2 regions of the Bartonella mastomydis genome follow, and region 1 is predicted to be linked to the other one. Evidence: predicted binding sites of a transcription regulator. Region 1 holds the regulator's gene; the other holds the start of a gene.
What was found. The regulator LexA, encoded in region 1, represses DNA repair genes until DNA is damaged. The targets are predictions, from matches to a motif close to TGTTCNNNNTGTGTTCNG.
Positions count from the first base shown of each region.

Region 2: a site for LexA is predicted at 5,151-5,168, ahead of ssb (single-stranded DNA-binding protein). Genes of this name have one in related genera too.

Region 1 is NZ_LT883138.1:712,237-719,146, forward strand. It holds gene tmk (dTMP kinase) at 1-88, opposite strand, end outside; gene FJG96_RS06285 (D-alanyl-D-alanine carboxypeptidase family protein) at 118-1,281, opposite strand; gene FJG96_RS06290 (septal ring lytic transglycosylase RlpA family protein) at 2,044-2,940, opposite strand; tRNA gene FJG96_RS06295 (tRNA-Lys) at 3,525-3,600, opposite strand; gene lexA (transcriptional repressor LexA) at 4,936-5,649, shown strand; gene rimO (30S ribosomal protein S12 methylthiotransferase RimO) at 6,104-6,910, shown strand, end outside.
Region 2 is NZ_LT883138.1:548,494-555,403, forward strand. It holds partial or broken gene FJG96_RS05500 (hypothetical protein) at 1-32, shown strand, start outside; gene FJG96_RS05505 (DUF1376 domain-containing protein) at 56-403, shown strand; gene FJG96_RS05510 (DUF1376 domain-containing protein) at 396-1,526, shown strand; gene FJG96_RS05515 (hypothetical protein) at 1,486-1,932, shown strand; gene FJG96_RS05520 (hypothetical protein) at 2,134-2,565, shown strand; gene FJG96_RS05525 (LbetaH domain-containing protein) at 2,860-3,657, shown strand; gene FJG96_RS05530 (LbetaH domain-containing protein) at 3,742-4,623, shown strand; gene ssb (single-stranded DNA-binding protein) at 5,224-5,661, shown strand; gene FJG96_RS05540 (hypothetical protein) at 5,674-6,012, shown strand; gene FJG96_RS05545 (hypothetical protein) at 5,999-6,526, shown strand; gene FJG96_RS05550 (hypothetical protein) at 6,546-6,890, opposite strand.

The sequences.
Region 1 (6,910 bases):
GGTGAGAGAGATATTCAGCAAGTAAAGAAATCTGCACCGTTTTTCCTACCCCGTCCCCTCCTTCGAATGTGATAAAATAACCTGACACGTATGAACCTTAACCTTATTAGCGCGTAACTATAAATATTTCCGTAACCATCCAATTGTTGTTTCATAGAATGCATCTTTTACTTTTGTAAAGAAACCTCCTTCCTGAACATTATCACCGGCAAAAACTGGTTTTTCCAAAAGAACCTTTTTACCTTCTAAAATTTGAATAACCCCAACTGATTGCCCTAAAACGATGGGCGCTTTTAAGGGACCATGATATTTAATTTTTGCTTTAACATTGATTTTTTTTTCATTTGAAAGCATAAAACTTATCGGTTTTTTAACAATAAGTGGAACAAAATTTTTCTTTCCACCATAAACAGAAGCACGACCAACCGTTTTTTCCTTTGTAAAAATCGTTTTGAGATCAAAAGCTGTCATTCCCCATTGAAGAATACGTTCTATTTCCTTTGTATGTTTTTTACCATCCTGCAAACCATTAATTGCTAAAAAAAGACGTCGATGATTTTTATAAATGGTGGCAACCATTGAAAACCCTTCTTTTTCACTGTAGCCAAAACCAAATCCTTCTACACCTATTTCTTTAGAAATAAGAGGATTTTTATTCCGCTGAAAAATATTATTCCATGTAAAATGAGGCTCACGATAAAGTGCATAATAATCTGGATATTCCTGAGCAATATAACGCGCTAATACAATCATATCGCGCACTGTTACAAATTGTCCCTCTTCGGGAAGCCCTGTTGCATTAACAAAATGGCTCTGAGATAATCCAATTATTTTAGCGCGCTGATTCATCAGCTTTGCAAAATGAGCCTCATCTCCTGATATTCCTTCAGCAAGAATAATAGCAGCATCATTTCCATTCATAATAATTAAACCACGTAAAAGATCAGAAACACTGATTTCTGTCTTTATTTTTGCAAACATCGTGGTTGTACCGGAAGGGGCCCCACCCTTGCGCCAAGCATTTTCACTGACCTTGAATTCTTGGGTACTTCTTAACAATCCCTCCTTTAATTGATGAAAGACGACTTCCGCCGTCATTAATTTCGCTAATGAAGCAGGAAAAAAAGGAATATCACTTTGTTTTTCATAAAGTATTGTTTCTGTATTGTCATCAAGTAACAACACTTGTGAGGCAGAAGTTTGAAAATCCTGTGCTCTCCCCCACGTATTAAATGCCAATACTCCCCATAAGATCAACAAGATCCTTAATATTGTACACACAACCGCTCCTCCCATCCCAAAGATCAATATAGAGAATCATTATATAGGAAAAAACTCTTTTATTTCTGTAAATTGAGAGATTATTGACAACTCAAAAAAGATTTTGTTCTTATTCAACATGAGCAAAAGTAAAATGATATACTTTTTATCTTCCACGCGAGAGTTAATTTTAAAACATGAAAGACAAAAAGACTTTTTATCTTTTTCATTGGTAGAGTATTGATTTATTAATGATAAATGCTCACTTTTTACTTTTCACAAACGTTGTCATAAAATAGGTTTGAGAGCCAGATATGCCTCCTTAAAATGAACGTGTGAGAATTGACAATGCAAAAGTATATTTCGTTTGAGGTGTCTCGTTTACGTGAAGGGAGTTACTCCATTAGGAAATCGGTAAAAAAACATGAGAAAATGCGCAATCTCTTCATAAGATATTATTACCTTGGATGTTTTAGAAGACTGCAAAGTCAAATCAAAAAGAAATATTTTTTCTTTTTAAGTTTTATATTCTTTCTCCATTAAATTTTACAGTCGTTTTTAGAGATTACACTAACAGACTCACACAATCCGCTTACCTTCACTTGACAAAAGCTTGTCACAGCAGAAGAAGCATGTGTTTTATAAGCAAATACTGTCATAAAACCAAAAAAAGACTGACAATGGATTGGAGAGATGTATTAAATTATTAATAATAACACTCTCCTCCTTTTTTAATACTTTTTATTTGAAAATGATATAGATTAAAATTCAATGCATTTTTTCTTAAAACAGTTGTAGCCAATTGACCTTTGTTTTTTTGTTGAGCTTATTTATAGAAGCAACTTGATCGAATGGCACCGGCTTATCAACCATGATAGGACCAATTTCTGGTAATTTCACTGCAACATTTTTATTGCGTTGTTCCTGTGAAACAGGATCTGCTTTAGCTAATTCTTCTTTGTTTTCTATATTGCGCTCCTTGAACAAAACAGTTTCTCTTTTTTTCGAAACGTTTTCTGACGCTAATGAGTATGAGGCAGTATTTCCAGGAGTATAAGAGGCCATTAAATATGCACCATCATAATAGCCAATGGGTGCTTCAGCAATATATTCTACTTTAACATCTGCGACGCCTCTATCTACATAACCAAGTATTGTTGCAGCTTGCTTTGATAAATCAATGATACGGTCTTTCATAAAAGGTCCGCGATCATTCACTCTAACAATGAGTGAAGATCCATTTTTCAAATTAGTAACACGAGCATAGCTAGGTAAAGGCATTGTAGGATGAGCAGCAGTCAGAAGATTCATGTCATAAATCTCACCGTTTGCCGTTAGACGCCCATGAAAATCTGAACCATACCATGATGCTTCACCAACACGTGTATACGTTGGATCATTCTCAGGGTAATACCACTTCCCTTTTATTTGATAAGGTTTACCAACAACCGCCCGCCCACGTTTTTTTGCTTCTGATTGATTTTTATTATTGGATATTTGTTTCGGTAGAACAGAAGTATTTACGTCAATTGGTTTATTATGATAGGAATCTTTTATTGAAAAATGTGCGGTTTCGCTTGCGCAACAAGACACCAATGATTGAGAAATAACGATCATAGAAAATAATTGAAATGTCTGTTTGATAATAGAAGTAAATTTCTTTTTACTATTTGAAGGCATCTATTCAGTCCACTTATTTTTGTTAAGTACTACTGCAAAAACCACATCACGCTTTCTATACGCGAGAGGAGTATTCACGTTTTTAAATGATATCCCTCGCGCATATACCATCCTTGAATTTGCTTCTTTTATCAAAAAATTAACACATTGTTAACCATTTTGTGATTGTCATAAGAAATAAATGCACTATATAAAAGTGTAAAAACAATAAAGAATAGATAAATCAATATGTTATAGAAAATTATCTTATAAGATAAGCTGTGAATAAATACAAACTGTGAATAAGTATGACGATTTTACCAGCTTGTTTTATGTAATAGAGCGGTATTAAAAAACAGCCTATAAATTACGAAGACGAGTAGCCATACCAGCTATCAACGCAAGTGTAATTGTATCACAAGCTTTAAAGCACACCTTTAGATTGGACAAAAGAGCACTCTAACATACAAATAGCTGATAAAAAATGATTGGCTATAGAATCAACCAAAAAACGCCCCCAAAAACTAGGGCAATCAAAAAAATAAAAAGAATCAAAATAGAAAAGCTCTCAAACTTCTGCATAGCTTATCGGTATCATATAAAGTTGGTGAGCGCGCAGGGATTCGAACCCTGGACCTACTGATTAAAAGTCAGTTGCTCTACCAGCTGAGCTACGCGCTCTCACACAAGCTATCTAGTTTGCAGAAAGTGAGGGGAACATACGGTTGACTTTTCATTTGGTCAACACCTTTTGAAAAAAATATTATTATTTTTTTTAGTTATCAATAATTTTCCGTTTTTTTCCTTTCTTCATCATTATAGAATTGCTCTGTGATCTTCTTTTTGAAATTTCGATAAAAAAATAATCTAACGATAAAAATATTTCATAGATTCGAAATGCTAAAATTACAAAAAACGCCCCCCTCTTCCTCCATACATAGGCTATGAAGCATCATGGGGTGAGCAGAAAAACACTTCCTACTCTATATCATTTTTATTTTATGTTTTAATTTTTAAATATGAATAGAGATTTATAAAATAACATATTGATTTATAATAATTTATTATTTTCTTACTCGAGTGAGAGATCTGAATACCGTAAGATTTTCTTATTTCTAATTCGTTTGTTTCTTTTATATTGAACTTATAAAACTCATTTGCTTGGCTCAACACAAAGAGAAAAATAAATCGATTAAAAAAATAAAACTGCCTCTTGTATTTTCTTTCAATAAACAAAAATTATCACAACATGAGGGGTGGGAAAAATAAGTATGGTGGTGTAGATTATTAAGATGTGAAGGTAGCGTTGCCTAAGAGATTTTATGTTATTTGCAAAATCATCTTGATGGAAGCGAGTACATTGAAAGATATCTTTTTTAAAATAAATATGTGAACGAGCAACAATGGCATTTTGAGGATGTGACTTTTATTCAAGCACGATGATTCTATAATAAAAGCCGATTATTTTATAGAATAAAGCAGCTGTGAAACAAAAAAATTCAGTCTCATTGAAAATATCAGGCACGACTATAAATTATGCTCATTATTGTTACTGTAGATAATTTGACTAAACAATAAAAAAATAGAAAAAATGTGCAAAATGATTCTAAATATACATAGAGTGATCCGTTGCGCTATTGAGAGAATGTATTTTATTTAATTTTATTATATGAGAAAATAATAAAAAACATAGATGTATAAAAAGTAGAAGGATAATACTGACCATAAAATTGAGTGTTAAATTATTCAGTCAGAGCTATAAAATATTTTTTATATATCATTTAATATTAGTGTAGTTTTATAATATATAAACAATATTATGATAAATTTATGAAAGTAAAATTTCATACTTATTATATATTAAATATGTCTATAAATAAACATATTGCCTAATTAACTTCACTTATAAGATCAAAAATAAAGCAAATAATTTTGATTTAGCAAAAAAAGTTGTATAATTATTTATATACACGTATTTTTTACTGTAATTTTTTTATTTTTTGATTGGAACATTGAATGCTGACATGTAAACAATATGAGCTCCTCTTGTTTATTCACAATCATATAAAAGAAACAGGTGTTCCTCCTTCTTTTGAAGAAATGAAAAATGCTTTAGAGCTTTCTTCAAAGTCTGGCATTCATAAGCTTATTATCGCCTTGGAACAACGGGGGTTTATACGTCGTTTACCCAATCGTGCTCGTGCAGTGGAGGTGATTCGACTCCCTGAAAAAATAACATTTAACCTTTCTCTAGCCCGTAAGATTTCTCCCAGTGTGATAGAAAAAAATAAAAGAGAAATATCAAAAAACTTGGCTAATCTTGGAAGTGTTGAGGAAGAAGAAAAAAAAAATATCACAATCCCCATTATGGGACGTATTTCTGCGAGTGTGCCCGCCTCTGCTATACTGCAACAAACAAGCACTCTTTCTCTCCCACACGATATGGTTAATACAGGTGAGCACTATGCATTAGAAGTTAAAGATAATTCTATGGTTGAGGCTGGGATCCTTGATAAAGATACGATTATTGTAAAACGTCAAAATACAGCAATATCAGGTGAAATTATTGTCGCATTTATTGATAAAAAAGAAGCAACATTAAAACGTTATCGACGCAAAGGAACATCTGTTGCATTAGAAGCTGCTAATCCTCACTACGAAGTACGTACATACAAATCTGAGCGTGTAGAAATACAAGGAAAACTTACCGGACTTATTCGCAAATATTAAAAATAAACTTATATATGGAGTATATATCGCAATAAAATACAGTAAAAAACTATTGAGTATTTTAAAATATTGTGCCACACGCAGTTGACTTTCTCCCCATAGCTAAAAGATGCCTCCAATTGGGTTTATAAATAAATCTAAATCCTTATGGGACTCGTTTCACTACCCCTCTGCTCTCATATATTGTTCACTCACGTAAGGCTCGACAAAAAAGCTTAAAAATATTCACCACCTACTCTAAAAGAGCTTGAATATTTTGAAGGAGTCTGTCTTATATCACCGCTCTCAATAATAGTATGTATAATAAGATAAAATTGTAAGCATACACAAAATATTGTAGAAAAAAATCAAATCGATTTATAACAAATTATTATCTGTAAAAATAAAGAACATTTTTTGATTTTTTAAGTCAATAAAAGCGGAACGCAATCTTCATAGTAATTATAGGATTATCATGGCAGCACCTCGTATTAGTTTTGTCTCCCTCGGATGCCCAAAAGCACTCGTAGATTCTGAGCGAATTATTACAAGTCTCCGCTCTGAAGGGTATGAAATTTCACGTCAACATCAAGGAGCTGATGTCGTTATTGTAAATACCTGTGGTTTTCTCGACTCTGCCAGAAAAGAATCGCTAGCCAATATTGATGAAGCTCTCAAAAAAAATGGAAAAGTTATTGTAACAGGGTGTCTTGGTTCTGATCCTGATGTTATTCGCCAAAAATACCCTAATGTATTGGCGATTACAGGACCACAAGCTTATGAAAGTGTTATACAAGCTGTTCATACGGCAATTCCCCCTGTTCATGATCCTTTTCTTGATTTAGTTCCTCCCCAAGGTATTCGTTTAACACCTCGCCATTATGCCTATTTAAAGATTTCTGAAGGATGTTCTAACAGGTGTAGTTTTTGTATCATCCCTACCCTGCGTGGTGATCTCACTTCACGTCCCATCAGTGATGTTCTTCGTGAGGCTGAAAAGTTGGTAAAAGCAGGTGTAAAAGAACTTTTAGTTATTTCACAAGATACGAGTGCTTATGGTATTGATCTTAAATATCTCGAAAATTCTTGGAAAGATCGCACAATTAAAACAAAATTCTTTGATCTTTGTCGCGAACTAGGTGATATGGGCATTTGGGTACGTATGCATTACGTTTATCCTTATCCCCATGTGGATGAAGTCATCGAACTTATGGCGGCAAAAAAAATTCTCCCTTATCTGGATATTCCTTTTCAGCATGCATCACCGACTGTTTTGCGTCAT
Region 2 (6,910 bases), 160 kb from region 1:
ATACAGCAGGTAACATTAGCGATTTTACATTTAATTAAAGAAAGGGAATTGGGGTATGTCCAGTAAATTACCATGGACGAGGCTTTTTGCATACAAATGGCTTTTGACTCTTTTTTGTTTGTCGCCGACCGAGAAATGTATCTATGTCATGTTGCGACTTCTAATGCTCCATATTGGTGAGCCTATTTCAAATGACTTAAGGGAATTGGCTCTTGTGGTTGGTTATCCAGTAAAAGAGTTTGAAGCAGCTTTGAATTCCTTGATTGAAGATGGAGTCATCATACGTTTAGACGATGGTCGTTTGTGGAATTTAGAAGTTGAAAAAGAACTCAATAACTCAAATGAAGAGCTAGATAATTTCACTTGCAATAATAATGAAGAAATGGAGGTAAGGCATGTCTAATGGGATGCCGTGGATACGATTTAATTTGTATGACTGGATAAGTGGTACAAATGGAATGACATCTGAACAACGGGGGATTTATATAACCCTTCTTGTTCTTATGTATGAAAAAAAAGCACCACTTAAAACAGACTTTCAAACGCTTGCACGCGTTTGTCATTGTTCACAAAAAAAATTCTCAACGACTGTCGAGTATCTCATAAGGAATGATAAACTTATTGAGACAGATGATGGATTATGGAATACGCGTGTTGAAGAAGAGCTAAAAGATTTTTCGGATAAAAAGGATCACATATCACAAGTTCGTAGTGAAGCTGGTAAAAAAGGTGCACAAGCGAAAAGTAATATAAAACAACACGTTGATAATTTTGCTGAAGCAAACGTTAAGCAAAATAATGATTTTGCTGAAGCAAAAATTAAGCAAAACGTTTTTTTTGCTGAAGCAAACGACAAGCAAAATCAAGCTATAAAGAATAAGAATAATATATATAAAAAAAATAAAACTATCGTTTTATCAAAAAAAGAAACTGAGTTTGAAGATTTAGAAACAACCGATTTGGTTGACGAGCCAATCGAGTGTGATGATGTTGATAGCCAATCAGAACAAATCGAAACATCATCAGAAAACCAACCTCCCATTCACGAGCAAAAAAGCGTTCCTAAGAAAGCAAAACGAGCGAAAGCTAATCGAGAGTTTCGATTGCCTGCTGATTTCGAACCTAACTTGCAATACGCAATCGATAAAGGGTTAACGCATGAGGAAGCGTTATTAGAATTCGAAAGATTTAAACTTCATTGGCAAGATAATCCAAATCGAAATGCTAAAAAAAGTGATTGGCAAAAGGCTTGGTACAAGTGGATTACACACCAAGAATATGGATTTCTAGCCAAGAAACGAGAAAAATTAGAAAGGGAAAAACAATATGGAAAACAAACCAATTTTCAAACAGAACAACAGCGCGGCCGGAGTTATCGAGTTGCACAGCTCATGTCCAATATCAAAAATTCAGATAGTGCTTACAGATTTTTATTCGAGGATGACAACACAACCACCATTCCATTGGAAAACGGAGCAAAAGCCATTGAGTGCAGAAGCGGAGAGAGTTACAGCATTGGTTACTGATGCGTTGCAAAAGCTTGAAAAAAAAGCGACGGAAGAAGAAATCCAAACAGCGTATCTTGTCCTTTCAAATGGTCTCAAAAGCCCCATGGGATCAGATGAGAAAGCAACAGCACTTGCGTATTTTTACGCTCTTAACGGCATAAGCAGTTGGATATTGCAAACAGCGACAAAGAACGCTTTGAAAGGCAAAGCAGAGGGTTTAAATGCGACCTTTATGCCCTCAACAGCAGATTTTTATCGTTACTGCGAAAAGCTTGAAAATGGTATTCGTTTGCAAGCTAATCGCATTCTTAAGAACCTTCAAAAGCCAGAAATCAAGAGCAAAAATCAAGAGGTGACGATATCATCAGAACGCATTGAAAAGCGTTCAAAAGAACTTGAAGAAGTTTTAAAGGGCATTGAGTGAAAAACAGCAAAATAGTGAAAAGTGCTGATTGTTTTGAGAATAGATATGGGTTTAAACAGCTAAAAAAGTACCGTACAGAGCGATTTTAGATTTTTATGATAAAAACCACATTGAAAATAAAAACGCTACTGTACGGTCCAATATGAGGCAAATAAACCCATAGGTAAAGTTATGGATTTAGACTAGGGGATATTAAATCAAATGTTTTTAAGAAATCGTAAATCAAGACAGCAAAAGAAATTTATTGCAACGGCGGTTGGATATGCACCATGGGGATTAGGGGTAGCAGAGTATTTTTATAATCTTTACGAATATGATGATGGAATGAGGGAATATGAAGAATTTGAAGGCGGTCAGTATCATGAGACGCCCGCGAATGCGGATTTCAGCACGAAGGCGCAAGTGAAAGCGTGGATATACGGTGGTAATTTGCCAAAAAGCGTATTGAGTTATGAAGCATTAATAGACGAGGTAAATGTTCAAATCAAAAAACGTACAAAAGATGATCAGTTGATTAGTGAGATAACGAATGATTTGAAGAGAGGTTATCCATTGTCTTGTGATGAGATGGATAGAGAGCTAGAAAAAGCGCTCGATATTCAATTATGTAAGCATCAAAATGAAAAAAAGTAAAAAAAATAAAAAATACGTATTGACTTTAAGGAATGGCTGGTTTAGAAAGTCGACAAGTGCTTAAAAACCACTAATAACTAGCGGGTAAACCACGATAAGGTTTCTCCCATTTCTTAAAATACTGGCTGTCTTTTATGCTTTAAGTAGCGTATAACGATTTTGTCGGGTGTGCTTATACCATACAATACCCTTCGCGAGGGAAAAGTATAAGCAACGGACTAGTTACCGTGTTTTTAGCACCCGACGCCCTTATGGGGTTTCAATTAAAAACTCTAAATAACTAGGAAAACAAGCATGAATGCTACAGTTAAAAAACAAGAATCTTCTTTTTTTATTACAGATGATAATGGCTCTTTTAAAAATAGAGAGTTCGCAAAAAAATACGAATTTACAGGTGAAACAATCGAGGTTGGCTTTAATACACTTCATAGAATTAGAGCATTAAGAGATTTTGGTGATGTGAAAAAAGGTGACCTTGGGGGGTATATAGGTAGTGAATACAATTTATCACATCATGGCAATTGCTGGGTTGGAGGTAAAGCCAAGGTTTATAGCAATGCGCGGGTTTACGATAATGCCGTTGTAAGTGGGTATGCTCATGTTAATGTAGAAGCTTGTATTTATGAAAACGCCCGTGTTTATGGCAAGGCTGTTGTGGGTGGCTTTGTTTACGGCAATGCAGAGGTCTATGGCTTTGCACGTATTTATCCATGTGCAAGAATTTATGGGAATGCTCATGTTCATTATAATGCTTGGGTTTTTAATGATACCCATATTTTTGGCAATGCTAAACTTTCAGGATATGCTTGTATTTATTCTGATGTAAAAATTTATGGCAATGCAAAGATTCTAGGCTTTTCAAAACTTTATAAAAATGCGCAAGTTTATGGGAATGCTGTTATTGAAGGGCATGCTGAAATTCACGGAATTATTGATGGTAATGCAAAAATTTCAGGCTATTCAAAAATTTATGGTAAAGTTTCAGGAAAAGCAAAATTAAGAGAGTGCGATTTTGTTCATAAGGAAGGCGAGGTTTATAGTGGCAATAAAGTCATATATAACTCGAATAATACTTTAGAAAAAGCAGCTTAAAACAGCAGCGGCGCGGCGGGGGCGCCTCTTTAAAACATCTCATTTCATTTACAAATTAATCGAATATTAGATTAGGAGCTACCTATGACCACGACAACTGTATCTAAAAAATATGAACTTACAGATGAAACAAAAGAAGTTAAGGATACTGAAACTCATCAACCTAGAAACTTTTATCGCATTCGTGCTTTAAGGGATTTTGATGATATAAAGGCGGGGGATTTAGGGGGCTTTATCGAAAAGGAAAGCAATCTCTCTCATGAAGGCAATTGCTGGGTTTATGATGATGCTATAGTTGCTATGAATGCTGTTGTTAGTGAAAATGCAAAGGTACGTAATGAAGCCATTGTTGCTCAAAATGCTAAAGTTTATGGGAATGCTATAGTTCGTGATAAAGCTAAAGTTTACGGGAGTGATACCCATGTTTATGGCAATGTCCATATTTATGATAATGCTAGTGTGAGTGGTAGCATGTGGTTTCGTGGCAAGGGGTGGGTTTATGGCAAGTGCGTAGTTAGTGATAATGCTAGGGTCTATGGGAACGCAAAAATTTGTGGTCAAGTTTGTGACAATGCCGTGGTTTATGGCAAAGCCTTTATTTCTATAGAGGCAAAAATTTATGACGATGCAAAGGTTTGGCATAGTGCTTATGTAAAGGGCTTTGTTTATGGGAATGCAAAAGTATCAGGGTCTGCTTATATAGATGAGAATGTTCATATTTTTAATAATGCTAGGGTTTATGGGAAAGCGGCTGTTTATAAAGATGTCAAGATTTATGGGAATGCCCGTGTTTATGAGAATGCTCGTATTTATGAAAAAGTAGAAATTTATGATGATGCGTGCGTTTCCAAAAGGTCTATTATTGCAGAGGGTGTAAAAATTTATGGCAATGCCGTTATTAATGGCAAGCAAAGGATTTGTCATGATGTTTGTAGTAATGACAAGAGTGAAAACAAAGCAGCGTAAATAAGGGGCGGGGGGCTGGTTTATAGCAAAAAAGAAAGCCGCGTCCTTTAAGACACGGCTTTTGATTCCAAAACCAATCCAAAACTACTTTTTGATAGATACAAACAAAAAGAGGAAAATACCTCCTTATTACACAAAACGTGCAAAATCGCAAGCCTTAATACATAAAAACCGCATCAAAATGAATTGATACGGCTTTTATAGCTAATGAATCAAATAAAATAAAATTGAAAAGAATAAGGGGAATTAAAAAATCTTTTCACTACTAAAATACATACTTTGTGTATAAACACAAGTTTATTTCAAATATTTGATGATGATTGTTCATATGATAAAGCCGCGCTCTTTATGAACGCGGCTTCTGTTTTGCGATGCGTTTCTGTTATCGTTATTCGTAAGTTTACGAACACCTCTTTTATTACACATTACGTATCAAAACACAAGCAAATAAGTAAAATAAAAACATGATTCATTCTTTAGATTCAGTTTATTAAAACCATTTTTGCTTGTAATAATATAGCATAATGTGTTATATTGTTGTTATGTATCAGTTATTTTCGTTTCTAAGTGCCATTTCCCATAAAAAGGACAGCAAAGCAAATGCTTAATAAAGTGATGTTAATTGGTCATTTAGGTGCAAATCCCGAAAGTAAAACAATGCCTTCCGGTGGCGAGGTGGTCAATTTTCGAATGGCAACGTTTGAAAGCTATACAGACAAGGCAACCAATAAGAGAATAGACAAAACAGAGTGGCATTCCATTGTGGTGTTTAATCCACATCTTGCAAAAGTAGCTCTTCAGTATCTTAAGAAGGGTAGCAAAGTTTATATCGAGGGGCGCTTACAAACCCGTAAATGGCAAGATAAAAACGGTAGTGAACGGTATGTAACAGAAATCGTATTGCCTCCTTACAAAGGCGAATTACAGCTTTTAGACAGCAAAAATAATGATGATCAAGAGCCGTCATCTGCTTATGCAAGCATTCACAGACCTCTTGATATGCCTACAAACGCTTTAAATGATGATGTTCCTTTTTAAGGTGGTGTGTAAATGTCCGATAAGCAGCCGCTTCATAGCTTTAGTGAAATCTGTAAAACTAAGCCAGTTCATTACTACACTATTACAGAGCAAGAGATAAAATCATTACAACATAATGCTAGTATTATAGGAGGTTGTTATGTAGTGGCAGGCTTTCTAGTTGGAATAATGATACTTGTCATCATATGGGTGTTGAATGATGGTGATGATTGGAAAAAATTTACAATCTTTTCAATAGTGGGCTTGTTGCTGATATTTGTAGTGCATTTGAGTATAGAAACATCGTCAAATTCAAAGGAAATTTGGGAAAACGTTAAACAGGTGTCTGAGGTTATATGTGAAAAAAAATAAAAAGAGGGGACGCCCTAGAATCACAGGGCAGATAAGAGAAGCAAATGGTCGTATATCACGTGCAAAAGAACCGCGTGAAGCCATTGATAAATTAGCTATAGAAATGCGTGCAAAACGCTTCGGTTTAACCTTATATGACGCAAAAAATCCACTCGCTGGTACTTACATAGGGCGGCTTTGCTTGCAAGGTGTACTTACACAAGAGCACTATGATACCGCGCAACAGTACCTACAGATAAGAAATAATTACCTTTGTGCAAAAGGATTTCCAAACGCGATTTATGATGATGTTTCAACTAATTCAGATCCTAATAGCTTTGAACAGTGGGTTGAAAAAGCGACCCGTCATTATCAAGCCATGCAAGAGGCAATAAAAGAAGCGCAACATCTCTATAGACAGTACAATCTTCATTCTGCGCTACAGTGCATCGTTATAGAAGATCAAGAATTACCGCATCTGGTGGGTTCACTAGAGATTGCTCTTAATGCTCTTCAGAAGTACTTTGATCGTTAGGTTTACTGGCAATCAGATTCTAATCTTCTTCATATTTTTTATATTTTTTTTCTGAAAAATATATTGTAGATCTTAAATAGTTGATTGTATTTTTTGCCTCCTTAATTTCATCTTTTAGCTTTTCAATTTCAGCTTCTGAATCATAAATTTCATCTTTTAGCTTTTCAATTTCAGCTTCTGAATGATAAATTGCATTTTTTAACCCCCCAATTTGATATTCTGAATCATTTTTTAACATCCTAAGTTCTTTCTTTGCTTGTAAAAGACTATATTCATAACAAGCAAGAGCAATAATTGCTATTATAAAAGCAGTCCATAAGCTGATGATATCGAAATACCAAACTAGTAATATTACTAAAAACATCTTTTCTCTCTGTGTTAGGG